DNA from 3 places in the Bradyrhizobium symbiodeficiens genome. Region 1 is predicted to be linked to each of the others. Evidence: riboswitches for the same ligand, from Rfam matches in the RefSeq annotation. Region 1 holds a riboswitch; each other region holds the start of a gene.
The links. A riboswitch is a leader RNA that binds a small molecule or an ion and turns the genes downstream of it on or off. The one in region 1 is predicted to bind cobalamin.
Positions count from the first base shown of each region.

Region 1 (10,679 bases):
GAGCATCGTCCGCTGCGCGCTCGCGGGACGGACCGGGATCGGCCAGCTGGTCGATGCCGGTGAACGGGCGGTGATCAAGACCGGTTCGCCAAGGCAATCGGCCCAGTGACAATTGCGTGCGCGCGTCGCGTGCGTCGGAGCCCCAAGTGAACAGTGCTGTCGAGCCAACAACGGCGAGGGCTCCCGCAGATTTCCTCTCAGGCGGTGGAGAAATGGGTGCACGCATGCGCGCCCACGACTGGACCAGCACGCCGCTGGGAGAGCCGCAAAGCTGGCCGCGCAGCCTCAAGACGGCCGTGCGCATCATGCTGACCTCGCGCCAGCCGATCTGGATCGGCTGGGGACGGGAGCTGATCTATCTCTACAACGACGCCTACAAGTCGATCATCGGCGGCAAGCATCCCTGGGCGCTGGGCCGGCCGACTGCGGAAATCTGGCGCGAGATCTGGACCGACATCGGCCCGATGCTCGCGACCGCGATGGGAGGCGACGAGGGCACCTACGTCGAAGAGCAACTTCTGATCATGGAGCGGAGCGGCTATCCGGAGGAGACCTATTACACCTTCTCCTACAGTCCGATTCCCGATGACGACGGTCTGGTCGGTGGCATCATCTGCGCCAATACCGACGACACGCGCCGTGTCATCGGCGACCGGCAGCTTGCGCTGCTGCGCGAGCTTGCGGCGACGACCGCCGAAACGCGCAGCCTTCAGGAGGCTTGCCGCCGATCGAGCCTGGCGCTCGCGACGGACTCGCGCGACGTGCCGTTCGCGCTGATCTATCTGGTCGAGCCCGAGGGGCGCGAGATCGCGTTGGTGGGCAGGTGCGGTATCGATGCCGACCATCCCGCGGCGCTGGCGCAGCTCCCGTTGGAGGGGCCGGCGCTCTGGCCGCTTGCCGAGGTCATTCGCGAACAGAAGCCGCAGGTGGTCTCCCATCTCGCCGCGCGCTTCGGGGCCGAATGTCCGCGCGGCGCATGGGACGTGCCGCCGCGGCAGGCGGCTGTGATCCCCATCCCGGCCCGCGGCGAGACGGCCCGCAAAGGGGTGCTGGTCGCCGGCCTCAATCCATTTCGGCTGTTCGACGACGACTATCGCAATTTTCTCGAACTTGCGGCCGGCGAGATCGGCGCCAGCCTGGCCAATGCGCAGGCCTACGAGGAGGAGCGTCGACGTGCCGAGGCGCTGGCTGAGATCGACCGCGCCAAGACGACGTTCTTCTCCAACATCAGCCACGAGTTCCGCACCCCGCTGACGCTGATGCTGGGACCGATCGAGGACGCGCTCAACGATACCTCGCTGACGTCGCTGCCTGAGGTGCAGCGCGAGCGGCTCGACGTTGCGCATCGCAATTCGCTCCGCCTGCTGCGGCTGGTGAACAGCCTGCTCGACTTCTCCCGCATCGAGGCGGGGCGGGTGCGGGCGAGCTTCGTCCCGACCGATCTTGCCGCGTTCACCGCCGAACTCGCCTCGAACTTCCGTTCGGCGACCGATCGGGCCGGCTTGCGCCTGATCATCGCCTGTCCGGCGCTGCCGCACGACGTCCATGTCGATCGCGAGATGTGGGAGAAGATCGTCCTCAACCTGATGTCCAACGCGTTCAAGTTCACCTTCGAGGGCGAGATCGCGGTCGAGATGGGCACCAGCGCCGACGGCAAGTCCGCCGAATTGCGCGTGCGTGACACCGGCACGGGGATTCCCCCGGACGAACTGCCGCATCTGTTCGAGCGCTTTCATCGCATCGAGGGAGCGAAGGGACGCACGTTCGAGGGCAGCGGTATCGGGCTCGCGCTGGTGCACGAGCTGATCAAGCAGCACGGCGGCGCCATCACGGTGGCGAGCGAATTCGGCCGCGGCAGCGTTTTCACTGTTACGATCCCGTTCGGATCGGCTCATCTGCCGGCAGAACGTGTTGCCGACCGCCTTGCGACGACGCTGACGACCGGAAGCGGAGTCGAAGCCTATGTCCAGGAGGCGCTGCGCTGGCTGCCGCAGGATGAGGGCGCCATGGATCTGCGCGGTGATCTCACGCTGGAGAGCACGAGCGAGACGCCGGACGCCTCCACACGTGGCAGCGGCGAGCGCATCATCCTCGCGGACGACAACACCGACCTGCGCAACTATGTCAAGCGTCTGCTCGAAGCCCAAGGCTACAGGGTGGAGGCCTTCGCCGACGGGCAGGGCGCGCTGGACGCCGCGAGGCACCATCGGCCCGACCTTATCCTGTCCGACGTCATGATGCCGCGCCTCGACGGCATCGGGCTGCTTGGCGCATTGCGCCGCGACGACAATCTGCGTGGATCGCCCGTCATCCTGTTGTCGGCGCGCGCCGGCGAAGAGGCCCGCGTCGAGGGGCTGGAGGCCGGCGCCGATGACTACGTCAACAAACCGTTCTCGGCGCGCGAATTGTTGGCGCGGGTGCGCGCCAATCTGCAGCTGGCGCGCATTCGCAGGGATGCCGAGGAGATCCAGCGCCGCCAGGCCGCGCGACTGGAGGCTGTCGTCAGCACCGTGCCGACCGCGGTCTGGTTCACCCACGACCGCGAGGCGAAGCGGGTTTTCGGCAATGCCTATGGAGCGCGGCTATTGCGGGTCCGGCCCGATACCAACATGTCGCTGTCGGCGCCCGAGGGCGAACGTCCGGCCTGCCGCGTCCTTCGCAATCGCGTCCAGGTCGAGACGTCCGAACTGCCGCTGCAGCGCGCGGCCCGCGGCGAGGAAGTCGCAGGCGAGGAACTCGAGCTCTGCTTCGAAGACGGCTCCTCGGTCACCGCGATCTTCCAGGCGTCTCCGATCGTCGACGCCGCCGGTGTGTTCCAGGGCGCGGTCTGCGCGGCCATCGACATCACCGAGCGCAAGCGGCAGGAGCGCCATCGCGAACTGCTGGTCAACGAGCTCAATCACCGCGTCAAGAACACGCTGACGACAGTGCAGTCGTTCGCGCTCCAGACCTTGCGCAACGCATCCAGCCTGGCGGAGGGGCGCAAGGCGTTCGATGCGCGATTGATCGCCTTGTCGAAGGCACACGATGTGCTCGTCAGGGAAAATTGGGAGTCCGCGGAACTGAGAGAGGTCGTGACCGAGGCTCTCGCCGCGCATGCCGAGCCGGAGAGTGCGAGGCTCAATTTCAGCGGGCCCGATCTGCGCATGCGGCCTTCGGCTGCACTGGCCATCTCGATGGCGTTGCACGAGCTCGCGACCAACGCCGTCAAGCATGGCGCCCTGTCGAACGGTTCGGGAACCGTCGACCTCGCCTGGAAGGTCGACGATCGCTTCGAGCTGTGCTGGACCGAGCTGGGCGGTCCCGCCGTGGCCCCGCCGTCGCGGCGCGGGTTCGGCACCCGCCTGATTCAGCAGGGGCTGCCCCACGAATTCGGCGGCGCCGATGTCGATCTGCGCTTCGCGCCTGAAGGCGTCGTTTGCGTCATTCGCGCGCCGCTGCATGAAATCCGCGCCAGCCTGGGCGGATTCGATATCGCAACGATGGCTGTCGGGAGGCCCTCATGAAACCTGAAACCGATCTGGCTGGCCAGCGGGTCTTCGTCGTCGAAGACGAGTCGCTGGTGATGATGCTGCTCGAGGATTCCCTTGTCGATGCCGGTTGCGAGATCGCGGGCATGGCCTCGCGCGTCGATGACGCGCTCGAGAAGGCGGCTGCGCTCTCGTATGACGTTGCCGTCCTCGACGTCAATCTCAACGGGCGGCAGACTTTCGAGGTCGCGCGCTGTATCGCAGAACGCGGCATACCTTACGTGTTCGCCACCGGTTACGGTCCTGCGAGCCTGCTTGCGGACTTCCGCCACGTTCCGATCCTGCAGAAGCCGTTTCAGCAACAGGACCTGGAGACCGCGCTCCGCCAGGCTCTGGCGGCGCAGGGGGAGCGGAACGAACCCGCTCCCCCCGGCGAGCTTCCGGCCACGCAGAGCTGTTCCCTGGCGTAGCCGTCGATTGACTCGCCAAGGCGTTGGCCCCTAAATGACCGGTGACGGTTCTCCTCACGGAGATCAAAAGGGAATGTGGTGCGGGACGTCCCAACGCTAAGGATTTGTCTCAACGCCACGGCTGCCCCCGCAACTGTAAGCGGTGAATCTTTCGTCTCATGCCACTGGGAAACTCGGTCCTGGGAAGGCGACGCAAGGTAACGACCCGCGAGCCAGGAGACCTGCCGTCAGCCGTGGTCACACGCGAAGATGTCGGTCGGGGAGTACAGACATCGGCTTCACCGGAGCAATCCATGGCTCTGCCGTGAAACCTCGTTCGCTGTGACGTGCCACTGACGTCATACCGAGGTTACAATTGTGTCCCGTGTCGTCCCTGCCGCCAGGCGCCTTGCCGCCGGCCTGCTCGCATCGGTTTCCTTCCATTCGTTCGATCTGTCTCCCGCCTTTGCCCAGCGGGTCCTGGCCGAGCAGCTGCCATCGATCGAAGTGACCCAGCCCTCCGATCAGAACCGCACGCGCGCGAGGGCAACCGGTGACGGCGAGACGACGCGGCGCAAGACGATCGCGGATGTCGCGCCGGCAGGAAATGGCGTCGGCTCATCCGGCTCCGGCGGTGAAACTGCCGCCGGCAACGGCGGCATCGTCGGGGCTGCCACGACCGTCATCACGGCCGCGGATATCGCGCATTCGCCATCGCAGACGCTTGCCGAGATCATCGCGACGCAAGTTCCCGGCGCCCAGATCACGACGTTCTACGGCGGCCCGATCGCTGCCAAGACCGGCGTGGACCTGCGCGGCTTCGGCGCCTTTGCCACCGCCAACACGCTGGTGCTGGTCAATGGCAGGCGGCTGAACGACGTCGACATGGCGCAGGTGGACCTCTCCACCATCCCGCTCGATTCCATCGAGCGCATCGAGGTCACGCGCGGCAATTCCGGTGCGGTGCTCTACGGCGACAATGCGGTCGGCGGCGTGATCAACATCATCACCAAAAATGGCGTCGGCGGACCGCCCGTGAGCGCTCGCATCGAGGCCGGCTTCGGCTCGTTCAACACCCGGCTCGGCAATGTCTCGACCTCGCTCAATTCCGGTCCGTGGTCGACGTCGTTCTACGGCAATGCGGTCAGGACCGACGGCTATCGCGATAACAATCGCTATTCCCAGAAGAACGCCGTCGGCAATCTCAATTACACCACGCCCGGCCTGACCGCATTTCTCACTGTCACCGGCGACAATCAGGAGCTGCGACTGCCGGGCGGCCGCACCGTCGATCCCTCGATCGGCCTCGACGAGCTCAGGGCCAACCGGCGAGGGACCAGCACGCCGTTCAACTACGCCAATCAGCAGGGTTTCAGCGCGACTGCGGGCTTTACCAGGACCCTGGTCAACGGCGTCGATCTCATCGTCGATGGCGGCGTGCGTGACAAGAAGCAGCAGAGCGCGTTCTTCTCCAGCCCGGCACCGGTTCCTGCCTTCTTCACGTCGACCTATGTTGGCTCCCATCTGACGAATTGGTCGATCACGCCGCGGCTCAGCGTGAAGAGCCTGCTGCTCGGCATGCCGTCGCAGCTCCTGACCGGCATCGACTATTACGATGCCAGCTTTGAACAGAACCGCGGCGCCGGGCAGGGGCTCGCGGCCTGGCACAATTACGACCTCAGGCAGCAGACGGTCGCGGGTTATTTCCAGCACAATTTGGGGATAACGCCCACCACCGACGTCTCCTACGGCGCGCGGGTGCAGACCATCGGACTTGCGGCACGCGACAATTTCGATCCGGCCGCGCCGTTCAACGCCGACATCGGCGCGCTGCCGCTGACGAGCAACGAGACCCAATATGCGCTGCATCTCGGGGCCGAGCATCGCCTCAATGACGTGGTCTCGCTGTTCGGTCGCGCCGCGCGCGCCTTCCGCACCCCCGACGTCGATGAGCGTCTGTCCTCGGGGCCGTCCTTCGACCCGCTGACCTTCGCTTCAATTCCGCAAACCTTCCAGCTCAAGACCCAGACCTCGGAGGACATCGAGGGCGGGCTGCGCATCAAGGGCGGCGGGTTGCAGCTGCAGAGCAGTGTTTATCTGATGGATCTCACCAACGAGGTCCATTTCAGCCCGGTCCTGTTCTACAACACCAATCTCGATCCGACCCGGCGCTACGGTTCGGAGACCAGCCTGTCCTATCGCGTCAACGACGCCCTGCTGTTGCGCTCCGGCGTGGCCTATACCCGTGCCGTCTTCCGCGAAGGCATCTGGGCCGGCAACGATGTGCCGCTGGTGTCGCGCTACACGGCGAGTGCGGGTGTCACCTGGAACATCTGGCAGGACTATGTGGTGCTCGATGCGACCGCGCGGTTCTGGAGCGAACGGCGCATGGACAACGACCAGGCCGGCACCCAGAAGCCGATCCCCGCCAACGGCACCATCGATCTCAAGCTCGGCGGCCGATATGAACGCTACTTCTGGTCCCTGAGCGTCAACAATGTGCTGAATGCGCTCTACTACGACTACGCCATCGCGAGCACCTTCACGGATGGCCGCTTCAGCGCCTATCCGCTGCCGGGCCGCACCTATCTGCTCAAGGCCGGTGCAACGTTCTGATTTACGTCAGGCTGTTACGCGCGCCCAAATGTACTAGACCTCAAAGAGAAGGAGATCACCCGTGCCTCTCAACACCATGGCTCATGGCATCCTGCCGTCTCGCGGCGATCGCTTCCGGCTTCACCCGGTCGCGTCGCGCCTTGCGCCGATGTTCTGCTTTGCGCTGCTGACGGCCTCATGCGCGCTCGCCAGCTTCGCGTTCGCCTGTGCAACGCCGTTTGCGGCCTTCGCGGTCGTTGCCGCGGCGATGCTGCCGCAGCGCCCGGCGCTGCTCGTCGTCACGGGCGCCTGGCTCGTCAACCAGACCATCGGTTTCGGCGTGCTGCATTATCCAGTCGACTCCAGCACGATTGCCTGGGGCTTTGTTATCGGCGCGGCTGCGCTTCTCTCGACCGCGGCAGCGTCGACGGTGCTCGGCCTGCTGCCGCGGGGCCGCACGCCGCTGATGCTGGCGATCGCGCTCGTCGCCGCCTTTGCCGTCTATGAGTTCGCGCTGCTCGCCGCGACGCCGTTCCTTGGCAGCGAGGGCGCCTTCACCGCCGCCATCGTGATGCGCATCGCTCTGACCTGCGCCGTCTGGCTCGCCGGCCTCGTTGCCGTCTGCGAGATCGTGCGTCTTGTCGATCCGTCGGGGCCCAAGCGAGCGATGTCGGCCTGAGCGGACGATCGTGACCGTAGCCCGGGTGGAGCGCAGCGTAATCCGGGGCCGCTCGCCCGGCATTTTGCACTGTCCCGGATGTCGCTGCGCTCATCCGGGCTACTGACCGTTGCCTGTGTCGCCCTCTGTCAATCCACGCACGCAAAAAGATTCCACTTTACCGAAATTCGGTTTCGGCGTATGTGTCGCCCATCCCGGCTCACCCAAGAGGGGCGACGTGAAGTCGTCATGTTCGCGAGCCGGGGTTGCGGTGGACGCGGCAGCGTCGGCACGAGAGGTGCGGGCAGGGCGGGTAGTCCCTGTGAGTCCGTAACCGCGTGCGGACGACGGCGCTGTCAGGCTTCGTCTCGCTCGTAAGTTTCCGGCTCTGTCGACAGGGCCCGGGAATACTGCGGCGACATGGCGGGCCGTGCGTACGGCAAAACCGTGTGGTCCTGACCGTCGTTGCCACGGTCAAGCTGTTCGAAGATGTGCGCGAGCCCAACCGGGTGGACGGCATCGTCAATTTGAACGGCGAGGGAGGCCAAAAGGAATGGTCGGCTCCCGGGAGATCACGGCATAAGCCGTCCAGCCACTGCGCAGGGAAGGCCGAGTGATCGGCGACACCTGTATGCTGCTGTGCGGTCTTTTTTGCGCGTGCTTTTCGCGCAGCGGACCGCGGGTGCCAGCCGGCACCCGGCCTTCCCTGTGCCCTCTTGGATTCAGAGGGTAGCGAGACCAAGCAAAGCTCGGGCGAAACGCGCCGCGAGATTGCGAAGGCGTGTCTGCAGCCACACACTCAGCGTCATCGCCCGCCTTGTGCGCGCTTGCGCACAGGGGCGGGCGATCCAGTACTCCAAGACGGCAGTGATTGAACTGAGAAGCCGCGGCGTACTGGATTCCCCGCCTGCGCGGGGAATGACAGCGATAATTGGAGAACCAATTTGCCGCCTCAGCGGATCGTCCGGTTCGACGGTGCGCTGCAGAGCCGGGGCCTATCCATCCGCTTCGCAGCCTTTCGCCTTTCTGGTCCAGGCCCTGCCGCTCCGCTCGCGCGTTGCGGCTTGTCCGGGACGCCAGGCGAAAGCCATTCGTGAGGGGAGCGCGCCCGACTCAGCCGCGCGGTCACCGTGTCGTGGAGCAAACTCGGAGGTGAATTGCCGAAACAAAATCTGAGGTTGTGGTGGGCCCTCCCAACGAGGGTATTGCGGTAGTTCGACTCGTGTCTTCCGGGTAACGATTGTGGTGTCCCCGCAACACTCATTCCGGATTTAACCTTCATTACCGGCCGTTCGCATCGCCGCCGCTTTTTGGCCACACCCGAACATGAATAAAATCACTCTAATGTTTTAGGGCAGCGGCGATCTTCGAGGGCGACGAGAAATCCCAAGGTCGATTCAAATCTTGGCTCTGATTTTTCGGGTCTGAAAGGGTTCACCGGGGAAACTGGTTTGCGATGGACGCGAAGACCGACATCAAGCAGAGGCTGCCGAGCCGTCACGTGACGGAAGGGCCAACGCGCGCGCCCCATCGCTCCTACTTCTACGCCATGGGTCTGACCACCGCGCAGATCCACCAGCCCTTCGTCGGTGTCGCTTCCTGCTGGAACGAGGCCGCGCCCTGCAACATTTCCCTGATGCGCCAGGCCCAGGCTGTGAAGAAGGGCGTGGCGTCCGCCGGCGGCACGCCGCGCGAATTCTGCACCATCACCGTGACCGACGGCATCGCCATGGGCCATGACGGCATGCGCTCCTCGCTGCCGTCGCGCGAATGCATCGCCGATTCGGTCGAGTTGACCGTGCGCGGCCATGCCTATGACGCGCTCGTCGGGCTCGCCGGCTGCGACAAGTCGCTGCCGGGCATGATGATGGCGATGGTCCGTCTCAACGTCCCCTCGATCTTTATCTATGGCGGCTCGATCCTGCCCGGCACGTTCCGCGGGCAGCAGGTCACCGTGCAGGACATGTTCGAGGCCGTCGGCAAGCACTCGGTCGGCGCCATGTCGGACGAGGACCTCGACGAGATCGAGCGCGTGGCGTGCCCCTCGGCGGGCGCCTGCGGCGCGCAGTTCACCGCCAACACCATGGCGACCGTCTCCGAGGCGATCGGCCTTGCGCTGCCTTACTCGGCCGGTGCTCCGGCACCCTACGAAATCCGCGATGCCTTCTGCATGACCGCGGGCGAGAAGGTCATGGACCTGATCGCCCAGAACATCCGGCCGCGCGACATCGTGACCCTCAAGGCGCTGGAGAATGCCGCCGCCGTGGTTGCCGCGTCCGGCGGCTCGACGAATGCTGCGCTGCACCTGCCGGCGATCGCGCATGAGTGCGGCATCAAGTTCGACCTGTTCGACGTCGCCGAAATCTTCAAAAAGACACCATATGTCGCGGATTTGAAGCCGGGTGGCCGTTATGTCGCCAAAGACATGTTTGAAGTAGGTGGCATACCGCTTCTGATGAAGACGCTGCTCGACAATGGCTTCCTGCACGGTGATTGCCTTACCGTCACGGGCCGCACGATCGCCGAAAACCTCAAGAGCGTGAAATGGAATCCGCACCAGGACGTGGTGCACCCGGCAGACAAGCCCATCACCGTCACTGGCGGCGTGGTCGGTCTGAAGGGCAATCTGGCGCCAGAAGGTGCGATCGTGAAAGTCGCGGGAATGTCCAACCTCAGGTTCACCGGTCCGGCCAGGTGCTTCGACCGTGAGGAGGATGCTTTCGAGGCGGTCCAGAAGCGCACCTACCGCGAAGGCGAAGTCATCGTGATCCGCTACGAGGGGCCCAAGGGCGGTCCCGGCATGCGGGAAATGCTCCAGACCACCGCGGCGCTGACCGGCCAGGGCATGGGCGGCAAGATCGCGCTCATCACCGACGGCCGTTTCTCCGGCGCCACCCGCGGCTTCTGCATCGGCCATGTCGGGCCCGAGGCGGCCATTGGCGGCCCGATCGGGCTGCTCGAGGACGGCGACATCATCGAGATCGACGCGGTCGCCGGTACCCTTAACGTAAAATTGAGCGACGCCGAGCTCGCCCAGCGCAAGACCAAGTGGAGCGCTCGCGCGACTAACCACACATCAGGTGCGCTCTGGAAATATGCTCAACAGGTTGGACCAGCGGTCGGGGGGGCAGTGACCCATCCGGGCGGCGCGCACGAGAAACAGTGTTATGCGGACATCTAGGCGTGCCATTGTTGCGTTTGTGTTGGGGGCCAGTGCGCTGGCCGCGCCGGCGCTTGCCTTCGACGGCGCGCCGGTCAACCCGAAGGACGCCACCATCCCGGTCGTGACCGCCTTGCCCAATGTCACGGGTGGAGTGCGCGGCAAGGTCGCGCCGGCGGCCGTGCCTCAGGAGACCTCGCTCAGCGCGCTGCAATATGCCGCCGAGGGTGGTCACCCCATCGCGCAGTGGAAGCTCGGCCGCATGTACGCCAATGGCGACGGCGTCGCCCAGGACGATCTGCGCGCCTTCGAATATTTCAGCCGGATCGCCAATGCGCATGCCGAGG
Region 1 is NZ_CP029427.2:3,999,486-4,010,164, reverse strand. It holds gene CIT39_RS18605 (hypothetical protein) at 1-109, shown strand, start outside; gene CIT39_RS18600 (ATP-binding protein) at 213-3,506, shown strand; gene CIT39_RS18595 (response regulator) at 3,503-3,940, shown strand; cobalamin riboswitch at 3,969-4,183, shown strand; gene CIT39_RS18590 (TonB-dependent receptor) at 4,298-6,535, shown strand; gene CIT39_RS18585 (hypothetical protein) at 6,612-7,193, shown strand; gene ilvD (dihydroxy-acid dehydratase) at 8,629-10,353, shown strand; gene CIT39_RS18575 (tetratricopeptide repeat protein) at 10,340-10,679, shown strand, end outside.

Region 2 (8,649 bases), 1.2 Mb from region 1:
TTGCGGCTTGCGTCCGAAGGCGGGCAGGTCGTCGTCGTGTCCTCCGGCGATCCCGGCGTCTTTGCGATGGCCTCCGCGGTGTTCGAGGCACTCGAACAGGCGCCGCAATGGCGGGATCTTTCGATCCGCGTGCTGCCGGGCATCACGGCGATGCTGGCAGCGGCCGCGCGCGCAGGCGCGCCGCTCGGCCATGATTTCTGCGCGATCAATCTCTCCGACAATCTCAAGCCGTGGGCCGTGATCGAGAAGCGCCTGCGGCTGGCGGCGGAAGCCGACTTTTCCATTGCGATGTACAACCCGCGCTCGGCAAGCCGGCCGGAAGGATTCGGCCGCGCGCTCGCAGTGCTGAAAGAGGCAGGCTGCGGTGAGCGCCTCGTGATCTTTGCACGCGCGATCAGCGCTGCCGACGAGAAGATCGTGACCGTGACGCTGAACGACGCGACCCCGGAGATGGCGGATATGCGCACGCTGGTGATCGTCGGGAATTCGCAGACGCGCCGTGTTGGCCACTGGGTCTATGCGCCGAGGCGGGTCTGATGACCGAGCCACTGCATCACCTCAGTGACGCTCTCGACCCGTCGGCGTTCGGGCAGCTCCGGTCGCGAGATCATGATCACCGGCAGGCCGAGCACGCGGGCCGCGTCGATCTTGGCACGCGCGCCGGCGCCGCCGGAATTGCGGGCGACGATCCAGCCGATGCCGCGTTCCCGCATCATCTCCAGCTCACCGTTCAGCAAGAACGGCCCGCGCGACACGACCACATCGGCAGCGAAGGGCAGGAGTGCGTCCGGCGGATCGACGAAACGCAGCGTGTAGGTGTGCTGCGGCTTCGCCGCGAACGGTGCGATATGCTGGCGGCCGATGGCGAGAAACACTTTTGCGGGCGCCTCGGACAACGCGTCAGCTGCGGCGCTGACATCGGTCACCTCGATCCAATTGTCGCCGGGCGCTTTGGTCCAGGGCGCGCGCTCCAGTGCGATCAGCGGCGTGCTGGTCTGCGCGCACGCCGCGACCGCATTGCGGCTTATCTCCGCGGCGAAAGGATGCGTCGCATCGATCACATGCGTGATGCCTTCACTGCGGATATAGTCGGCAAGCCCACTCACGCCGCCGAAGCCGCCGATGCGGGTCGGCAGCGGCTGATCGGCAGGCGCGCGGGTGCGGCCGCCATAGGAATAGACGGCGCCAAGCCCGGCGCGCGCGACCTCCGCTGCGAGCAGGCTCGCATCGGCCGTTCCGCCCAGTATGAGCGCGCGCGTCATGGCTGATTCCTTGGCTGATCCCTGGCTGACGATCATCGGTATCGGCGAAGATGGCCTCGCCGGGCTGTCCGATGCAAGCCGGAAGGCGCTTGCTTCGGCAGAAATCGTGTTTGGCGGCGAACGTCATCTTGCGCTCGCCGATGTCGGCAGCCGGGGCCGCCGATGGCCGGTGCCGTTCGATGCGGATGTCGTTCTAAATTGCCGCGGCCGGTCGACGGTGGTGCTCGCCTCCGGGGATCCGTTCTGGCATGGCGCAGGCGCGGTTCTCGCCGAGAAACTCGGTGGCGACGAATGGATCGCGCATCCGGCCCCGTCGACTTTCTCCCTCGCTGCAGCGCGCCTCGGCTGGCGCCTGGAGTCCGTGACCTGCATCGGGCTTCATGCGGCGCCGTTCGAACGTCTGATGCCGCATTTGGTGCGAGAGGCACGCATCATCTGCCTGGTACGCGACGCAGCTGCGGTCGGAGACCTCGCGAAATGGTTGACTGAGCGCGGATGGGGCGCCTCGCTGTTGTGGACGCTCGAAGCGCTGGGCGGGCCACGGGAATGCATTGACCAGCATCGCGTCGATCTCTTTGCCGAGGATATGACCGGAGATCTTGTTGCGGTCGCGTTATTGCTGATCGGGACGCAGGGCATTCCCCGTAGCTCGGGTTTGCCCGACGATCTGTTCATTCACGACGGCCAGATCACCAAGCGCCCGGTGCGCGCGCTCGCGCTCTCGGCGCTGGCGCCGCGTCCGGGCGAACGTCTCTGGGATATCGGCGCCGGTTCGGGATCGATCTCGGTCGAGTGGGCGCTGTGCGGCGGGACGGCGACCGCGATCGAGGCGCGCGAGGATCGCGTCGCAAACATCCACAGCAACGCAGCGGCGTTTGGACTTTCGCACCGGATCGCCGTCGTCACAGGGAGGGCGCCCGAAGCTGTTGCGGCACTCGAAGCGCCGAATGCGGTCTTCATCGGCGGTGGTCTCGACAGCGCGATGTTCGATGCGATCTGGTCGCGGCTTCCGTCCGGCACACGGCTGGTCGCGCATACCGTGACGCTGGAGACGGAAGCGCTGCTTGGCGAGCTTCACCAGCGCCATGGCGGCGAGCTGATGCGAGTCGAGATCGCGCATGCCGCGCCGCTCGGCCGCTACCGGTCATGGGATGCGGTACGGCCAGTGGTGCAGTGGAGGGCGGTCCGATGAAGGTCGCTGGACTCGGCTTCAGGAAGGAAGTCACGCTGGCTTCGTTGCGCGAAGCTTTACTCGCAGCAGGTGGCCCTGAAGGCCTCACAGCGATAGCGACGGTCAGCGACAAGGCCGATGCGGAGCCGTTGCTGCAGCTCGCACGTGAGTGCGGCGTGCCGGTCAAGGCTGTTCCGGCCGACGTCCTTGCGAGCGTCGATACCTTGACGCAGTCGAAATTCGTCACCGAGAAGTTCGGGACCGGATCGGTCGCCGAGGCTGCGGCGCTCGCGGCCGCTGGTCCTCGCGCGCGGCTGATTGCGACACGCGTCGTCTCGCAGGATCGCACGGCGACCGCCGCGATCGCCGAAGGAGACGGCGCATGACGGTGCACTTTATCGGCGCAGGACCGGGCGCGCCTGACTTGCTGACCTTGCGCGGGCGCGACCTGATCGCCGCCAGCCCGGTCTGCCTCTATGCCGGCTCGCTGGTGCCGGAGGGCGTGCTGGCGCATTGCCCGCCCGGCGCGCGTGTCGTCAATACCGCGCCACTGTCACTCGACGAGATCATCGCCGAGATCGCCGCCGCGCATGAGGCGGGCAAGGATGTGGCGCGGCTGCATTCCGGCGATCTCTCGATCTGGTCGGCGATGGGCGAGCAGCTTCGCCGCCTGCGCGCGCTCGGCATTCCCTACACGGTCACGCCCGGCGTTCCCTCTTTCTCGGCTGCTGCGGCGGCGCTCGAGGTCGAGCTGACGCTGCCCGGGCTTGCCCAGACGGTGGTGCTGACGCGCACGCCGGGCCGCGCCAGCGCGATGCTTGAGGGTGAGAAGCTGGCGGCATTTGCCGCGACCGGCGCGGTGCTCGCGATCCATCTCTCGATCCATCTGCTCGACAATGTCGTCGCCGAGCTCACGCCCCATTACGGCGCGGATTGCCCGGTCGCGATCGTCTGGCGCGCGAGCTGGCCGGACCAGCGCATCGTCCGTGCCACGCTTGCAACACTCGATGCTGCCGTTGGCGCGGAGATGGAGCGCACCGCGCTGATCCTGGTCGGCAAGACGCTGGAAGCTGCGGATTTCGACGAGAGCCGCCTTTATGCTGCCGATTACGACCGCCGCTATCGGCCGGTCGGCGCCGAGCCGCGCTTCCCGGAGGCCTCGTGATGGCGGCAGGCCTCGTCATCTCCGCACCGGCCTCCGGCGTCGGCAAGACCACGCTGACGCTGGCGCTCGCACGCGCCTGGCGTCATCGCGGCTTGAACGTGCAGTGTTTCAAGAGCGGTCCTGATTACATCGATCCCGCCTTCCACGCCGCAGCCACGGGCCGCGCCTCCGTCAACGTCGACAGCTGGGCGATGGACCGCGGGGCAATCGCCCATCTCGTCAGCCGCGGCGTGGATGCCGATGTCGTGCTCGCCGAGGGCTCGATGGGCTTGTTCGACGGTGTCGCCGCCCGCGGCGTTTCCGGCACCGGCGCCACCGCCGATATCGCAGAGATGCTGGGCTGGCCCGTGGTGCTGGTGATCGACCCTTCCGGACAAGCGCAGACGGCGGCGGCTATCGCCGCGGGCCTCCGCGATTATCGCCCCGGATTGAAGCTTGCCGGCGTCGTGCTCAATCGTGTCGCCAGCCCGCGTCATGAAGATCTCGTGCGGCATGCGCTCAACGAGGCCGGGATTGCCGTGTTCGGCGCGCTGCCGCGCCATGCCGAGATCAGCCTGCCGAAGCGGCATCTCGGCCTGGTGCAAGCCGAAGAGCAGGCCGAGATCGGCAAGCTGATCGACGAGGCCGCGCGCTTCGTCGCCGAGCATGTCGACCTCGATGCGGTGCTGCGATCTGCGGCCAGCTGGTCGCCGCAACCTGCCGTGAACGGCCTGAACGTGACGCCGCCGGGGCAACGCATCGCGCTCGCCCGCGATGCCGCGTTTTCCTTCGTCTATCCGCATATGCTGGAAGCCTGGCGCGGGGCGGGCGCGGAGATCTCGACGTTCTCGCCGCTCGCCGATGAAGCGCCTGACGCGAGCGCCGATGTGTGTTGGCTCCCCGGCGGCTACCCCGAGCTCCATGCCGGCAAGATCGCGGCCAATGCGCATTTTCGCAGCGGCCTGCGCGCCTTCGCCGAAACGCGACCGGTGCACGGCGAATGCGGGGGCTATATGGTGCTGGGCACCGCTTTGACCGATGCGGACGGTGTCCGCCACGAGATGACGGGCTTGCTCGGCCTGGAGACGAGCTTTGCCAAGCGCCGCATGCATCTCGGTTATCGTCTGGCCGAACTCGCCGCGCCGATGCCGGGACACCGCCCCGGCGCACGCCTGCGCGGCCACGAATTCCACTATTCAACGATCGTCGCGCAGCCTGACATGCCGCTGGCCGTGGTGCATGATGCGACCGGCGCGGTCATTGCCGAAACCGGCTCGCGGCGCGGCCACGCCACCGGTACGTTCTTCCATCTGATCGCGGAGGATCGGTGAGCGGCTTCGTCTCCTTCATCTCCGCCGGACCGGGCGACCCCGAACTGCTCACGCTCAAGGGCGCCGCGCGGCTGCGCGAGGCCGACGTCGTGCTCTATGACGATCTTGCCTCCGGCGCGATCCTCGATCTCGCCCGGCCCGGCGCCAATCTCGTCGCGGTGGGGAAACGGGCAGGGCGTGCCTCGACCAAGCAACATCACGTCAACCGCCTGCTGGTCGACTATGCCGCAACAGGGGTGCGCGTGGTGCGGCTCAAGTCGGGCGATGCCGGCATTTTCGGCCGGCTCGAAGAAGAGCTGGAGACGCTGCACGAAGCGGGCATCGGCTACGAGATCGTTCCCGGCGTCACCTCGGCCTGCGCCGCGGCGGCACAGGCCGGCATTCCCCTGACACGGCGTCACACCTCGCGACGGGTGCAGTTCGTGACCGGGGCCGATGTCACCGGGGAGTTGCCGCCGAATCTGAATTGGGCGGCGCTGGCCGATCCGGAGGCGACGACGGTGGTCTATATGGGCCGACGCACCTTTCCGGCGCTTGTCGCAAAATTGGTCGCGCAGGGCCTCGCCGCGGACACCCCGGCGCTGGTCGCCGAGTCCCTCGGTCGTCCCGACGAGCGGCTGGTGCGCACCACCATTGCCGAACTCGCCGAGCAGCTTGCCCGCGGCGGCGCTCCTTCGACCGCCGCGGTGATCCTGTTCGGCGCGCTGGCGGGGGATTATTCGTCATGATCGCCCCGGCAGGCGGTCGCCCCTTGACGCCGGCTCGACGAAAGGGGCACACAGGAGGGGCATGGTGCTCAACGCGGCGCAAAGCGCCGGAGCATAATCGGGAATGGGGGTGGGCGGACCCAGTTGCGGCGCTCAAAACCCCAGCCGCCCCCGCGACTGTAAGCGGTGAGGGACTCCGATCAGCCACTGGGCCGCAAGGTTCGGGAAGGCCGGAGAACCCAGCGAACCGCGAGCCAGGAGACCGGCCGTGCGCGTTTTGAGGCCAAGGCCGTCGGGTGTAACGGCAGGAAGGAACTGAGCCATGCATATCGAACCCGGTCTAGTGACGGGCGCCAAGCTCGTGTTGAGTTACGCAACCGGCATCGCCGCAGGCGGCGTTGCGCTGAAGCTCGCGGTCGAGACCGTGCGTGAGCAGGGCGTCACGTCGTTTGCGGCGCGGACGCTCGCCACCACGGTCCTCGTCTTCGTCTTCTTCGAGATCCTGCCGCACTTCCCGGTCGGTGTCTCCGAAGTGCACTTCATTCTCGGCTCGACATTGTTCCTGCTGTTCGGCGCGGCGCCCGCCGCCTTCGGCCTTGCTTTCGGTCTCCTGCTCCAGGGCGTGTTCTTCGAGCCCGCTGACATCCCCCAATATGGCATGAACGTCACGACGCTGCTGGTGCCGCTGTTCGCGATCCAGGCGATCGCCACGCGGACCATTTCGCGCAACACCGCCTATGTTGATTTGAAATATCGACAGGCGCTGGCGCTTTCGACGACCTACCAGGCCGGCGTCATCGCCTGGGTGGCGTTCTGGGCGCTTTACGGTTCGGGCTTTGCGATGAGCAACCTCGCGAGCATCGCGACGTTTGCGGCTTCTTACGCGCTGGTTATCGTGATCGAGCCGCTCGCCGATCTCGCCGTGCTGGCGCTGGCGAAGTCGTTGCGCGGCGTCACCGCGTCCGGCCTCGTCACTCCGCGCCTGCACAACGCGGCCTGAGAGACAAGCGAACGGGCGGCCAGCAAGGCCGCCCGTCGCGTTCGCGATGCTCACGCTCTCCCTGATAGGCATCGGTTGCGGCGATCCCGACCAGCTCACGCGCGCCGCTGTGCAAGCGATCAACGCCGCCGATCTCGTCCTGATCCCGCGCAAGGGAACGGCGAAGTCGGATCTCGCCGATCTCAGGCGGACGATTTGCGCGGACGTGCTCACCAGCGACAAGACAGCCATCGCTGAATTCGATCTTCCCGTGCGCGACGCTGCTGAAGCCGATTACCGCAAGGGCGTGGACGATTGGCACGATGCGGTTGCCGCGACCTGGTCGCAGACGATCGCAAAGCATCTCGCAGGCGAGGGCAAGGTTGCGCTGCTGATCTGGGGCGATCCGTCGCTCTATGATTCTTCATTGCGCATTGCGCGGCGGCTCGATCCCTTGCCTGACATCGAGGTCGTGCCCGGCATCACCTCGATCCAGGCGCTGTGCGCGGCGCATGCGCTCCCGCTCAACGATATCGGCGAGCCCTTTCTGGTCACGACGGGACGGCGCTTGCGCGAAGGCGGCTGGCCGCAAGGTGTCGATACCGTGGTAGTGATGCTCGACGGCGGCACGGCGTTTCAAGTGCTTGACCCGGAAGGCTTGCAGATCTGGTGGGGCGCATATCTCGGCATGCCCGACCAGATCGTCATGTCCGGGGCGCTCGCCGAGGTTGGCCCGCGCATCGTCGCGGCGCGCCAGGAGGCGCGCGAGCGGCATGGCTGGATCATGGACAGTTACATTCTCAAGCGCGCGCGTTGAGCGAGGCAGCATGCTCCCGGAATGGGTTACCAAGAACTGCCCCGAAATCTCCGCCGCGCATCGCGAGACGGCGATTGCGCGGCAGGCGCAACTGACAAAGCCGACCGGTGCGCTCGGCCGGCTGGAGCAGCTCGCGATCGAGCTCGCCGGTTTGCAGGCGACCGAGCGGCCGCGTGCGGCGCTTGTGCCGATCATCATCTTCGCCGGCGACCATGGCATCGTCGCGCAGGGCGTATCGGCGTATCCGCAAGGAGTGACCATCGCGATGATGGCGAATTTTGCCTCCGGCGGTGCCGCGATCTCCGTGCTGGCGCGCGAGCTCGGCTCGAGCCTGGAAGTGGTCGACGCCGGCACGCTGGCGCAGGACGAGATGGCGGGAATCGTCACCGACAAGCCGCGCCACGGCACGCGCGATTTCAGCGTCGAGGCCGCGCTCGCACCCGCCGAGCTGGCGTTTGCGCTCGAGGCCGGCCAGCGCGCGGTCGCACGTGCGGCAGCCCATCAACCTGATCTCCTGATCTTCGGCGAGATGGGGATCGGCAACACGACGACCTCGGCTGCGATCGCCGCAAGCCTGCTTGGCGTGAGCGCCGAGGAGATCGCGGGCAGCGGGACCGGGGTCGATGCGGCCGGCCGCGCGCACAAGGCGCGGGTGATCGATGCGGCGATAGCCCGCCACGGCGTTGCGAGCGCCTCGGCCGAAAAAATTCTGTGCGCCGTCGGCGGCCTGGAGATCGCAGCGATATCAGGTGCGATCATCGCGGCCGCGCAGCGCCGCATCCCGGTCTTGATCGACGGCTTCATCGTATCGGTGGCGGCGCTCGCAGCGGCGCGACTCAACCCATCGTGCCAGCCGTTTCTGCTGCCGTCGCATCAATCTGCGGAGCAGGGACACCGGCTGGTGTTGCGCGCGCTGAACGTGCAGCCGTTGATCAGCCTCGATCTCCGGCTCGGAGAGGGATCGGGCGCGGCCATTGCGCTGCCGCTGGTTCGGCTCGCCTGCGCGCTCCACAACGACATGGCGACCTTTGCGCAGGCCAATGTGCCTGACAGGCCTAGCTGATCCGCTGATTGGCGGAGACGACGCGCCAGCCGCTCGCAAGGCGATCGATCCGGGTCAGCGATAGCGGATCGATCACGAAGCGCAGGGCAGCCTGCGGTGTCAGATCCAACGCGATGCAGAGCGCGGCGCGGATGGTGCCGGAATGCACGACGAGCGTGGCCGATCCGGCGCCGAT
Region 2 is NZ_CP029427.2:2,805,396-2,814,044, forward strand. It holds gene cobJ (precorrin-3B C(17)-methyltransferase) at 1-537, shown strand, start outside; gene CIT39_RS12765 (cobalt-precorrin-6A reductase) at 516-1,262, opposite strand; gene cbiE (precorrin-6y C5,15-methyltransferase (decarboxylating) subunit CbiE) at 1,273-2,454, shown strand; gene CIT39_RS12775 (cobalamin biosynthesis protein) at 2,451-2,819, shown strand; gene cobM (precorrin-4 C(11)-methyltransferase) at 2,816-3,598, shown strand; gene CIT39_RS12785 (cobyrinic acid a,c-diamide synthase CobB) at 3,598-4,908, shown strand; gene cobA (uroporphyrinogen-III C-methyltransferase) at 4,905-5,636, shown strand; cobalamin riboswitch at 5,682-5,900, shown strand; gene CIT39_RS12795 (energy-coupling factor ABC transporter permease) at 5,938-6,615, shown strand; gene cobF (precorrin-6A synthase (deacetylating)) at 6,662-7,411, shown strand; gene cobT (nicotinate-nucleotide--dimethylbenzimidazole phosphoribosyltransferase) at 7,422-8,474, shown strand; gene CIT39_RS12810 (histidine phosphatase family protein) at 8,467-8,649, opposite strand, start outside.
Region 2: another riboswitch for cobalamin. It lies ahead of CIT39_RS12795 (energy-coupling factor ABC transporter permease); the one in region 1 lies ahead of CIT39_RS18590 (TonB-dependent receptor).

Region 3 (10,679 bases), 1.2 Mb from region 1:
CCGGCGTCTCGGCGAGCCGCCGCCAGGCCGCGACGCGGGCGGCGATGGCCTTCACGCGCTCTTCATCCGGCCCGTGCGCCAGATGCGAGAATTGCAGATCGGGATCGCGCTGCGCGGCCGATTTGAAACTCACCACGCCCGCGAACAGCCGGCCGTCGACCTCGGGCAGCACCACATGCATCGCGAGATCGCCGGGCGACAGGCCGCGCAAGGACTCCACCCAGTCTTCGCGCCGGGCCGACGAGAGCGCGACCTGGAACACCGGACATGACGCGGCGTCGAACGGCGTCGTACCATCGTCACCCAGGGCTGAGAACGCCGTCGCATTGACGATTGCGGCCGGAGGATTTTGCGCGAGATGCGCCCGCAACCAGTCGGCGACACCTGGAGCCTTCAACGAGGTGACGAACACGCCGCAGGCATCAAAGCCGCGCTCGCGCAGCGCTGCGATCAGCGCATCGACCGGGCCGGTATCCGCCGCTGTGAGGTAGGAGCGATAGAACGTCACCAACGCGCGCGGCTTGCCGTCACCGCCCACCGGCGCAGCAACGACACCGCGCGCCGGATCGTAGAAGCCCATCTCAGGAACGGCCGTCTCGCCGATCACGGGCCCTGCATAGAGGCCCGAGGCCAGCGCAAGCTGCGCAATCGCCGCTTGCGCAGCCACCGGGCCACCGGTGTCGCAGAGCACCTTCAGCCGGCGCAGCGTCGAGACCGGCAGCGTCGAATACGCATCGAGCCGCGTGTCGTCGCGGCCGTCGGCCGGCAGCACGGCCAGCACGATATTGCGATCCTTGGCGAGTTGCTGAAGAGCCGCGAGGCCATAGGACCAATAGGACTCGCCGCCGATCAGGCGAACCAGAATGCCGCGCGCCTGCGACAGCGTGCGCTCGATATAGGTGTCGACCGACAGCGGATGACGCAATTCCGCGAGATTAGCGAGCCGCAGCGTCGGCAGGCTGTCGCGGCCGCGCCGCCAACCGGCCGCGAACGCCGCAAGATCGGAATCCGAATACGAGAGCACCACGAGATCGGCCGGGTCCTGGCCGATGTCCCTTGGCGTCGCGGTCTCCTCGAGACCGCGGCTCTCGCGGAAAACGACGTGCATCAGATGCCAGACCCTGAAAGACCAAGTCCTGACCTGATCGCGGCCTCGTCGATATCGCCGCGCTCGCCGATCACGACGAGCTTCGACTGCCTGGTGCCCGCCCCCCATGGCTTGTCGTACTGGTGGCGCACGCGCTCGCCGACCGCTTGCAACAGCAACCGCATCGGCTTACCCGCGACCGCGATATAGCCCTTGGCGCGCAGCACGTTCTGCTCGCGCGCCAGACGCTGGACGGATGCGACCAGTGCGTCGATGTCGGTGATTTCAGGAAGATCGATCACCACGGAGTTGAAATCATCATGCTCGTGCTCCTCCTCGCCATCGTGATGCGAGGGACGCGCGGCGAGATCGTTCTCCGCGGCAGCGCCGAGGCCGAGGATGAGGCGCGCATCGATCGCGCCGTCGGTGACGGGCACCATCGGCACACGGCGCGGCATCTCGGCGGTGATCGCGGCCTTGGCGGCTTCGATGCCGGCGGCGCCCGCGAGATCGGCCTTGGTCAGCAGCACGATATCCGCGCAGGCGATCTGGTCCTCGAACACTTCCGATAGCGGCGTCTCGTGATCGAGACTTTCATCGGCCGCGCGCTGCGCTTCGACAGCAATCGGATCCGGCGCAAAGCGACCAGCGGCGACAGCCTCGGCATCGGCGAGCGCGATCACGCCGTCGACCGTGATGCGCGAGCGGATCTCCGGCCAGTCGAACGCCTTCAGCAGCGGCTTGGGCAGCGCCAGGCCCGAGGTCTCGATCAGGATGTGGTCGGGCCGCACCGGCCGCGCCAGCAGTTTCTCCATGGTCGGAATGAAATCGTCGGCGACGGTGCAGCAGATGCAGCCATTGGCGAGCTCGATGATGTTCTCCTCCGGGCAGTTCGCGTCGGCGCAGGACTTCAGGATCTCGCCGTCGACGCCCTCGCTGCCGAACTCGTTGACGAGCACCGCGAGCTTCTTTCCGTTGGCATTGCTGAGCAGATGCTGGATCAGCGTCGTCTTGCCGGAGCCGAGGAAACCGGTGACCACAGTCACCGGGACTTTTGCGAGCGAGCTCATTCGGCGGCCTCCGGCACGACGGCAACAGGGGGAATGCGGGCAAGCGACTGCTTGCGGAAGATTTCCGGTCGGCTGCGCCAGGGCACGAGCCCGTCGGGTGCGGCCGCATAGGCCGCAGCGCCCGCGACCACGTCCTTCGCATTGGCGTCTGAGAGGCGCCCATAAACGTAAGACCACCGGCCCGGCGCGCTCAGTGCCACCGAGCAGCCCTGGCTGCAGGCCGACAGGCATTCGACCGGAACCACATGGACGCCCTCGGGCACGCCGGCCTCGAGGATCGCGCCATGCAGGCGCTTGCCGGGCGTGGTCTCGCCCTCGCCCGGCGTCTCGCCGGCGCGGCAGGTGATACAAACGTGAAGTGTGACGGTCATCGCTCTTCCAGATTAAACGGCGGAGGCGATGAGGCACACGGACCATTCTTCCGAAGGCCCGCTTCCCCGTCGCGGAACACCCCGTCCGCCGGTCCAAAAATCGTCCGCGCTGGCAGGTCTCCCGGCTTGCGGAGCAGGGTTTCCCCTTCGATCCCCGCCTTCCCGATCCCAGGGGGATCAGTGGCTTCGGGCATCTCTCCGGTCACGGTCGCGGGGGCGGCTGCATTTTGGAGCCAAATCTTGCCGATTCGGACCCTATCGCATTCCCTCTTCGCCTGTCATAGGACAGGAACCAACACCGGGTCACCATTTGCCGGTGGCCGCCACTTGTCAAGCCGAAGGACCGGGACCGATGACGCCTGAACCGGATACGAAAACGGCCGAGGAAACCGACGCCCGCCACGCCACGAAAATGGCGAAGAAGAAGGCCGCCCGCGACAAGATCATGGCCACCAAGAGCGGCGAAAAGGGCCTCATCATCGTCCACACCGGCGCCGGCAAGGGCAAGTCCTCCTCGGCCTTCGGCATGATCGTTCGCTGCGTCGCCCATGGCTTTCCCTGCGCGGTCGTGCAGTTCATCAAGGGCGCCTGGGATACCGGCGAGCGGCGCCTGCTCACCGGCCATTTCGGCGATCTCTGCCAGTTCCACGCCATGGGCGAGGGTTTTACCTGGGAGACGCAGGACCGCGCCCGCGATATCGCCGCGGCACGCGCCGGCTGGGAGAAGGCCAAGGAGCTGATCCTCGATGAAAGCTTGCGCATGGTCGTGCTCGACGAGATCAACATCGCGCTGCGCTACGACTATCTCGACATCGCGGAAGTCGTCGAATTCCTGACGACCTCGAAGCCCGAGATGACACATGTCGTCCTCACCGGACGCAACGCCAAGGACGAGCTGATCGAGATCGCCGATCTCGTCACCGAGATGACGCTGGTCAAGCACCCCTTCCGCTCCGGCATCAAGGCGCAGGCCGGCGTCGAGTTCTGATCACACGATGGCACGCGCATTGATGATCCAGGGGGCCGGCTCGGACGTGGGCAAATCGCTCATCGTCGCCGGCCTTGCGCGGGCCTTCACGCGCCGCGGCCTGCGCGTGCTCCCCTTCAAGCCGCAGAACATGTCGAACAACGCAGCCGTCACTATCGACGGCGGCGAGATCGGCCGCGCCCAGGCGCTGCAGGCGCTCGCCGCCGGCGTCGAGCCGCACACCGACATGAATCCGGTGCTGCTGAAGCCCGAGACCGATGTCGGCGCGCAAGTGATCGTCCAGGGCAAGCGCATCGCGACCGCGCGGGCACGCGACTACGCGGCGATGAAGCCCTCGCTGATGGGCGCGGTGCTGGAGAGTTTCGAGCGACTGAAGGCGCGCTCAGATTTGGTGCTGGTCGAAGGCGCCGGCAGCCCGGCCGAGGTCAATTTGCGCAAGGCCGACATCGCCAATATGGGCTTTGCGCGCAAGGCGGATGTACCGGTCGTACTGGTCGGCGACATCGACCGCGGCGGCGTCATCGCCCAGCTCGTCGGCATCAAGACTGTGATCGACCCCGACGATGCCGCGATGATCCAGGGCTTTGTCATCAACAAGTTCCGCGGCGATCCCACGCTGTTCGACGACGGCTACCAGCTGATCGAGCAAAAGACCGCATGGCGCGGCCTCGGTGTGCTGCCATGGTTTGCGCGCGCGGGCGAACTGCCAGCTGAAGACGCGCTCGGCCTGAGCGACGCGCGCAAGCCGGGCCAGTGCAAGATCGCCTGCCTGGCGCTGTCGCGGATCGCCAATTTCGACGATCTCGACCCGCTCAAGCTCGAAGCCGGCGTCGATCTCGTGATGGTGCGCCCGGGCCAAGCGATCCCGGGCGATGTACGCTTGGTGATAATCCCCGGCTCCAAATCCACCCGCGGCGATCTTGCCTTCCTGCGCGCGCAGGGCTGGGACATCGACCTGCTCGCACATCACCGCAGGGGCGGCCATGTGCTCGGCCTCTGCGGCGGCTATCAGATGCTGGGCCGCAGCGTCGCCGATCCCGAAGGCATCGAAGGGCCCGCCGGCGACACGGCGGGGCTCGGACTGCTGGATGTCGAGACGGTGATGACCCCGCAGAAGACGCTGACGCGGGTCGCGGCCGTGCATGCCGCCACGCATCAGCCGATCGAGGCCTACGAAATCCACATCGGCCGTACCGACGGACCGGATCGCGCCCGCCCGTTCGCGAAGCTGAACGGCGAGCCGGAAGGTGCGATCTCGCGCGATGGCCTCGTGCAGGGCAGCTATCTGCACGGCCTGTTCACATCGGATGATTTCCGCAAGGCGTATCTGGCCAGGCTCGACATTCCCGCGGGCGACGAACCCTATCACGCCCGGGTCGAGAGCGCGCTCGACGCGCTGGCCGATCACATCGAAAAGCATCTCGACGTGGAAGGCCTGCTCGCGCTAGCCCGCTAGAACCTCGGCAACGCGTGTCCATTCGGCCTCGCTGCCCGGAAGCCCGAGGCGCAGCCATGTCGGCTTCTGCGCGAACACGCGCGACCAGATCCGGCCACGCGCGAGCTTCTCCTGCGCGGCGAGTGCGTCGGGCGTCTCGTACAGACGAAACAGTGACGCACCGCCGACAAGCCGCCAGCCCTGCGCTTGCGTCATCTCGTCCAGCCGGACACAATCGCGCACGAGACGCGCCGACGTCGCTTCGGCCCAGGCATCGTCGCGTAGGGCGCGGCTGCCAATCGCGATCGCAGCTCCGGAGACCGGCCATGGGCCCGACATCGCGATGAGCCTGGCGATGTCCGCGGCATTGCCGATGGCGAACCCAAGGCGCAAGCCGGCGAGTCCGTAAAACTTCCCGAACGAGCGCAGGATCAGCAACCCCTGCCGGTCCGCTTCCGACGCGAGCGACAGCTGCGGAACCGTGTCTGCAAAACTCTCGTCGATCACGAGACGGCCGACGCGTGGCAGCAGCGTCAGCAAATCCTTCGGTGTATGACACCGGCCATCGGGATTGTTGGGATTGACGACGACGGCGAGATCCGCCCCAGCCAGCGCGTCGAGCTCCGCGACCTCCTGCACATCCCAGCCAGCAGCCGACAGCACGCCAGCATATTCATTGTAGGTCGGCGCGAGGATGTGTGCGCGTCCGCGCGGCGCCAATTGCGGCAGCATTTGAATGACGGCCTGGGCGCCGCCCATTGCGACGATCGGCGCACTCGTGCGATAGGCGTGCCGCGCAGCTTGATGCAGGGCGTCAATCTCGGCTCGCGACGGCAGCGTGCTCCACGCCCGCGCGCTCACCTCGCCGACGGGATAAGGCAGCCGGTTGATCCCTGTCGAGAGATCGATCCAGTCTTCCGCGCGTCCGCCAAAACGCTGCTGGGCCAGATCGAGATTTCCACCGTGCTCACGCATGTCCCGTTCTTTCACGCGAAAGCCAGGATCGCAAGGAGGCCTGCGAGCAGCAGCATGGCGCGGCGGTAGACCGTCAGTGCCTCGGTGATGTCGGCGGCGCGCGGATCGCGCGCGCCTTCGTTCAGCCAGGGCTCGTTCGTGGTGCTGCCGTGATAGATGCGGGGCCCGCTGAGCCGCACGCCAAGCCCGCCCGCCATCGCGGCCTCCGGCCAGCCGGCATTCGGCGAGCGGTGACGGCGTGCGTCGCGAGTCATGCACGATAGCGCGTCGGATCGCCGCGGTGCCAGCAGCACAAACAGAAAGCCGGTCAGCCGCGCGGGAATGAAGTTCGCGACATCGTCGATGCGCGCCGCCGCCCAGCCGAACGCCTCGTGCCGCTCGCTGCGATGGCCAATCATGGAGTCCAGCGTGTTGATAGCCTTATATCCGAGGATACCCGGCAGGCCGAACAGCGCGCCCCAGAACACCGGCGCCACGATGCCGTCGGAGGCATTCTCCGCAAGGCTCTCGATCGCCGCGCGCGCGATGCCGGCCTCATCGAGCGCTGCGGGATCGCGACCGACGATGCGCGAGACCGCGTCGCGTGCGGCGGCGATATCGCCAGCCAGCAATGGATCTGCGACGGCGGCCACATGATCATGCAACGACCGCAGCGCGACCAGCGGCCATGCCATGACGCCGAGCAGCGCGATCTGGATCCAACCCGAGGGAAGCAGGACCTGAAGCACCCAGCCGACCGCAACGGAGAATGCGATCACCACGAGCGCGCCGGCGATGCCCGCGCCACGGCGAAACGCCGGCGGATCCGACGCGCGATTCCACCCGGAATCAATGGCGCCGATCATCTGCCCGAGCCAGGTCACGGGATGGCCTATCCGCGCGAACAGCCACGACGGCCAGCCCAGGAGGGCATCAACCGCCATCGCCAACATCATCGCGCCCGCAAAACCCACACCTGCCTCCTGTCTCGCCCCTGTTGCGCAAAGCAAGGCCCGAGCGCAAGCCCCTGCCCGCCTGATTTCGGCTTTGTCTTTGACCGCGTTTGATGATTAGTCAGGCCCTCGGGAGACCTTCATGGCCATCATCTTGATCACAGGCGGAGCGCGATCGGGCAAGAGCAGGCGTGCGGAAATGCGCACGCGCGCCTTCCCCGGGCAGCCCGTCTACGTCGCGACGGCCGAGGCGCTCGATGCGGAAATGGAGGCGCGCATCGCCAAGCATCGTGCGCGGCGCGAAGCCGACTGGATCGAACGCGAGGTGCCGCTTGATCTTGTCCCCGCGCTGGTCGCGACAGATGGCGGCGGTGCAAGACTGGTGGACTGCCTGACGCTGTGGCTCTCCAACCTGCTGCATGCGGAACGCAACTGGGAGCACGAGGTGAACGCGCTCGCCGCCGCCCTGCCCAGTTTGAAAAGCCCCGTCGTCTTCGTCACCAACGAGGTCGGTCTCGGCATCGTGCCCGACAACGCGCTGGCGCGGCGCTATCGCGACGCCGCCGGAATCATGAACCAGGTCATCGCGGCGGCGTCCGACGAGGTCGAGTTCGTCGTTGCCGGCCTGCCGATGAAGCTGAAATGATGCCGCGCGCAGACTTTTTGAACAACGTGGTCGCCGATCTCAGGATGGCAGCGTCGTTCGTCACGATCCTTCCCGTAGCGTCGTCGAAGCCCGCGGCCGACGGCGCCATCGCGCGTGCGACATGGGCTCTACCCGTGGCCGGACTGCTGGTCGGCCTTGCCGGCGCGTTCGTCTATGAGGTCGCCACCCGCTTCGGACTGGCGCCGAACCTTGCCGCCCTGCTCGCTCTCGCCACGACCGCCCTCGTCACGGGCGCGCTGCACGAAGACGGTCTCGCAGATACCGCCGACGGGCTCGGTGGCGGCCGCACGCGCGAGCGCAAGCTCGAGATCATGCGCGACAGCCGGATCGGGACCTACGGCGTCTGCGCGCTGATCCTGTCGTTCGGCCTGCGCTGGAGCGCGCTCGCCGCGATCGCCAATCCCTTGCTGGTGGCATTTGCGCTTTGCGCCGCGCACACCGCCGCCCGCGCAGGCGTGCCGGCCTTCATGGCACTGGTACCGCCGGCCCGGCCTGACGGGCTGTCGGCGAGCGCGGGATCGCCGCCGGGCCGCAGCGTCGCCATCGCCTTGGCTCTTGGAACGCTCGCGCTGGCTCTCGCGTTGGGGCCGGGCAAGGCGCTGGTCGGCTTGGTCCTGCTGTCGCTCGCCGGCCTGTTGCTGGCGCGGCTTGCCGTGCGTCAGATCGGCGGGCAGACCGGCGACATCCTCGGTGCATTCGAGCAGATCGGCGAGATCCTCATTCTGCTGGTGGCGGCATCCTTCCGGACGGGAGGCTGATTTCATGGTCGAGTTCGACGATACCTTCCGTCAGCACTTGCGCGAGCTGTTCGTGTGGCGCCGCGACGTCCGCCGCTTTCGAACTGACCCACTGCCGGCCGGCGCCATCGATCGCCTGATCGAGACCGCCTGCCTTTCGCCCTCGGTCGGCCTCAGCCAGCCCTGGCGCTTCGTCGTCGTCGACGATGTTGCACGGCGCCGCGCCATCATCGACGATTTCACGGCGTGTAACGCCGAGGCACTGAATTGCTATTCGGGCGACCGTGCGGCGCGCTACGCCGCACTGAAACTCTCTGGCCTCGAACAGGCCCCCGGCCATCTCGCCGTGTTCGCCGACAAGGCCAGCGACATCGGCCACGGCCTCGGCCGCGCCACCATGCCGGAGACGATCGAATATTCCGTCGTCGCCGCCATCACCGCGATGTGGCTCGCCGCACGCGCCGAGAGCATCGGCATTGGCTGGGTGTCGATTCTGAATCCGGATCGGATCCACGCGATTCTCGACGTGCCTCATAGCTGGAAGTTCATCTCCTATCTCTGCATCGGTTATCCCGAGATCGAATGCGACCAGCCCGAGCTCGAGCAGGCGAAGTGGGAACACCGGCGCGGTGCCGAGGAGTTTACGCTGCGGCGTTAGCACGCCGCACTGTCCTGCGTCTTTGCGAGCGAGGCGAAACAATCCAGAGTCTCTCCGCGGAAAGATTCTGGATTGCTTCGTCGCAACGGCTCCTTGCTCCGCATGTTGCTGGTCGATGACGATCCGGTCAATCGCGAGGTCGGCAAAGCCATTCCGAACCGGCTCGGCCATCATGCCGCGATCGCCACGGACGGCACATCGGCCGTCGCGCTCGCCCGTGATCAATCATTCGACGTCATCCTGATGGATCTGCACATGCCGGACATGGACGGCGTCGAGGCGGCGTCGAGGCTCGGCAAGCTCGGCCTACCGAGCACGCCGCGCGTCATCGCCGTGACGGCGGATGTGTCGTCCAGCGCGCGAGCGGCTCGCCGGCGCCGGCATCGTTCAAATGGTCAGCAAGCCGATCCTGATCAGCGCGGTGCGCGAGGCGATCGAGGACGAACCGGACATCAAGCCGTCGGCAGTGCAACTGTCCACGGGAGCATTGATCGACCGGCACTTTCGCGTCAGCGCGCCTGCACGCGCTCCTCTTCCCGCCCAAACCGCTCGACCAGGAAATCGATGAACAGCCGCACCTTCACCGACAGATGCCGGGTCGGCGGATACACCGCGTAAAGCGCGAGCGGCGGCGCGGAATAATTATCCAGCACCGTTCGCAGCTCGCCCTTCCGCAAAGCGTCGGCGGCGATGAACTCCGGCAGCAGCGCGAGCCCCCTGCCCTTGATCGCGACATCGCGCAGCACCTCGGCATTGTTGACGCAGAGCGACCAGGCCGGCTGGATCCAGTGGTCGCCGTCGCTGCCTGTAAGCTTCCACTGATTGCCGGTGAGCAGGAAGCCGTAGGTCAGGGAATTGTGCTCGCGCAGATCCTGCGGATGTTTTGGCGTGCCGTGACGCGCGAGATAATCCGGGGACGCACAGATCATGCGCGCCACCGGCATGATCTTTCGCGCGATCAAGCTCGACGATTCCAATTCCGCGATCCGCAAGGTCACGTCGAAACCGTCCTGCACGGGATCGAGCAGGTCGTCGCTGAGCACGATCTGGAGCTGAAGCTCGCCGTGACGCGTCATGAAATCGGCGAGCACCGGACCTAACCGCATCGTGCCGAACGACATCGGTGCGTTGACGCGGAGCAGCCCACGCGGCGCCGACTGGGCTTGCGTCACCGCCTGATCGGCCGCCTCGACCTCCGAAAGGATGACGAGCGCGCGTTCGAAATAGCGCTGGCCGCTCTCGGTCGGGCTCGCATGCCGCGTGGTCCGGTTCAACAGCTGGACGCCGAGGCTCTCCTCGAGGTCGGCGATGTACTTGCTGATCGCCGAGCGCGACAGCCGCAACTGGCGGCCCGCCTCGGCAAAACTGCCGCTTTCGACCACTTTCACGAAGGCCCGCAGGCTGCCGAGCTTATCCACGGGCTATTTCCGCCGATTGTTTCCAAATCGTAGACAGAGCCGTCATATTTGCATGGATTGTCTCCAATCCAAAGCGGAACAATATTTCCAACCAGAGCAAGACGCTCCCCGAGCTTTGGAGGACGACAATGTCTGGACTGCACCATGTGACCGCGATCGCCGGCGACCCCATCCGCAATTTCGGCTTCTACACCCGGGATCTCGGCCTGCGCTTCGTCAAGAAGACGGTCAATTTCGACGATCCCGGCACCTATCATTTCTATTACGGCGATGAGACCGGCCGGCCCGGCACCATCCTGACCTTCTTTCCCTGGGCCGGCGTTCCGGCCGGGCGCCGCGGC
Region 3 is NZ_CP029427.2:2,789,862-2,800,540, reverse strand. It holds gene cobN (cobaltochelatase subunit CobN) at 1-1,108, opposite strand, end outside; gene cobW (cobalamin biosynthesis protein CobW) at 1,108-2,157, opposite strand; gene CIT39_RS12730 (DUF1636 family protein) at 2,154-2,528, opposite strand; cobalamin riboswitch at 2,623-2,840, opposite strand; gene cobO (cob(I)yrinic acid a,c-diamide adenosyltransferase) at 2,881-3,516, shown strand; gene CIT39_RS12720 (cobyric acid synthase) at 3,524-4,972, shown strand; gene cobD (threonine-phosphate decarboxylase CobD) at 4,961-5,926, opposite strand; gene cbiB (adenosylcobinamide-phosphate synthase CbiB) at 5,938-6,861, opposite strand; gene cobU (bifunctional adenosylcobinamide kinase/adenosylcobinamide-phosphate guanylyltransferase) at 7,001-7,504, shown strand; gene cobS (adenosylcobinamide-GDP ribazoletransferase) at 7,501-8,283, shown strand; gene bluB (5,6-dimethylbenzimidazole synthase) at 8,288-8,920, shown strand; partial or broken gene CIT39_RS12690 (response regulator) at 9,017-9,425, shown strand; gene CIT39_RS12685 (LysR family transcriptional regulator) at 9,430-10,338, opposite strand; gene CIT39_RS12680 (ring-cleaving dioxygenase) at 10,467-10,679, shown strand, end outside.
Region 3: another riboswitch for cobalamin. It lies ahead of CIT39_RS12730 (DUF1636 family protein); the one in region 1 lies ahead of CIT39_RS18590 (TonB-dependent receptor).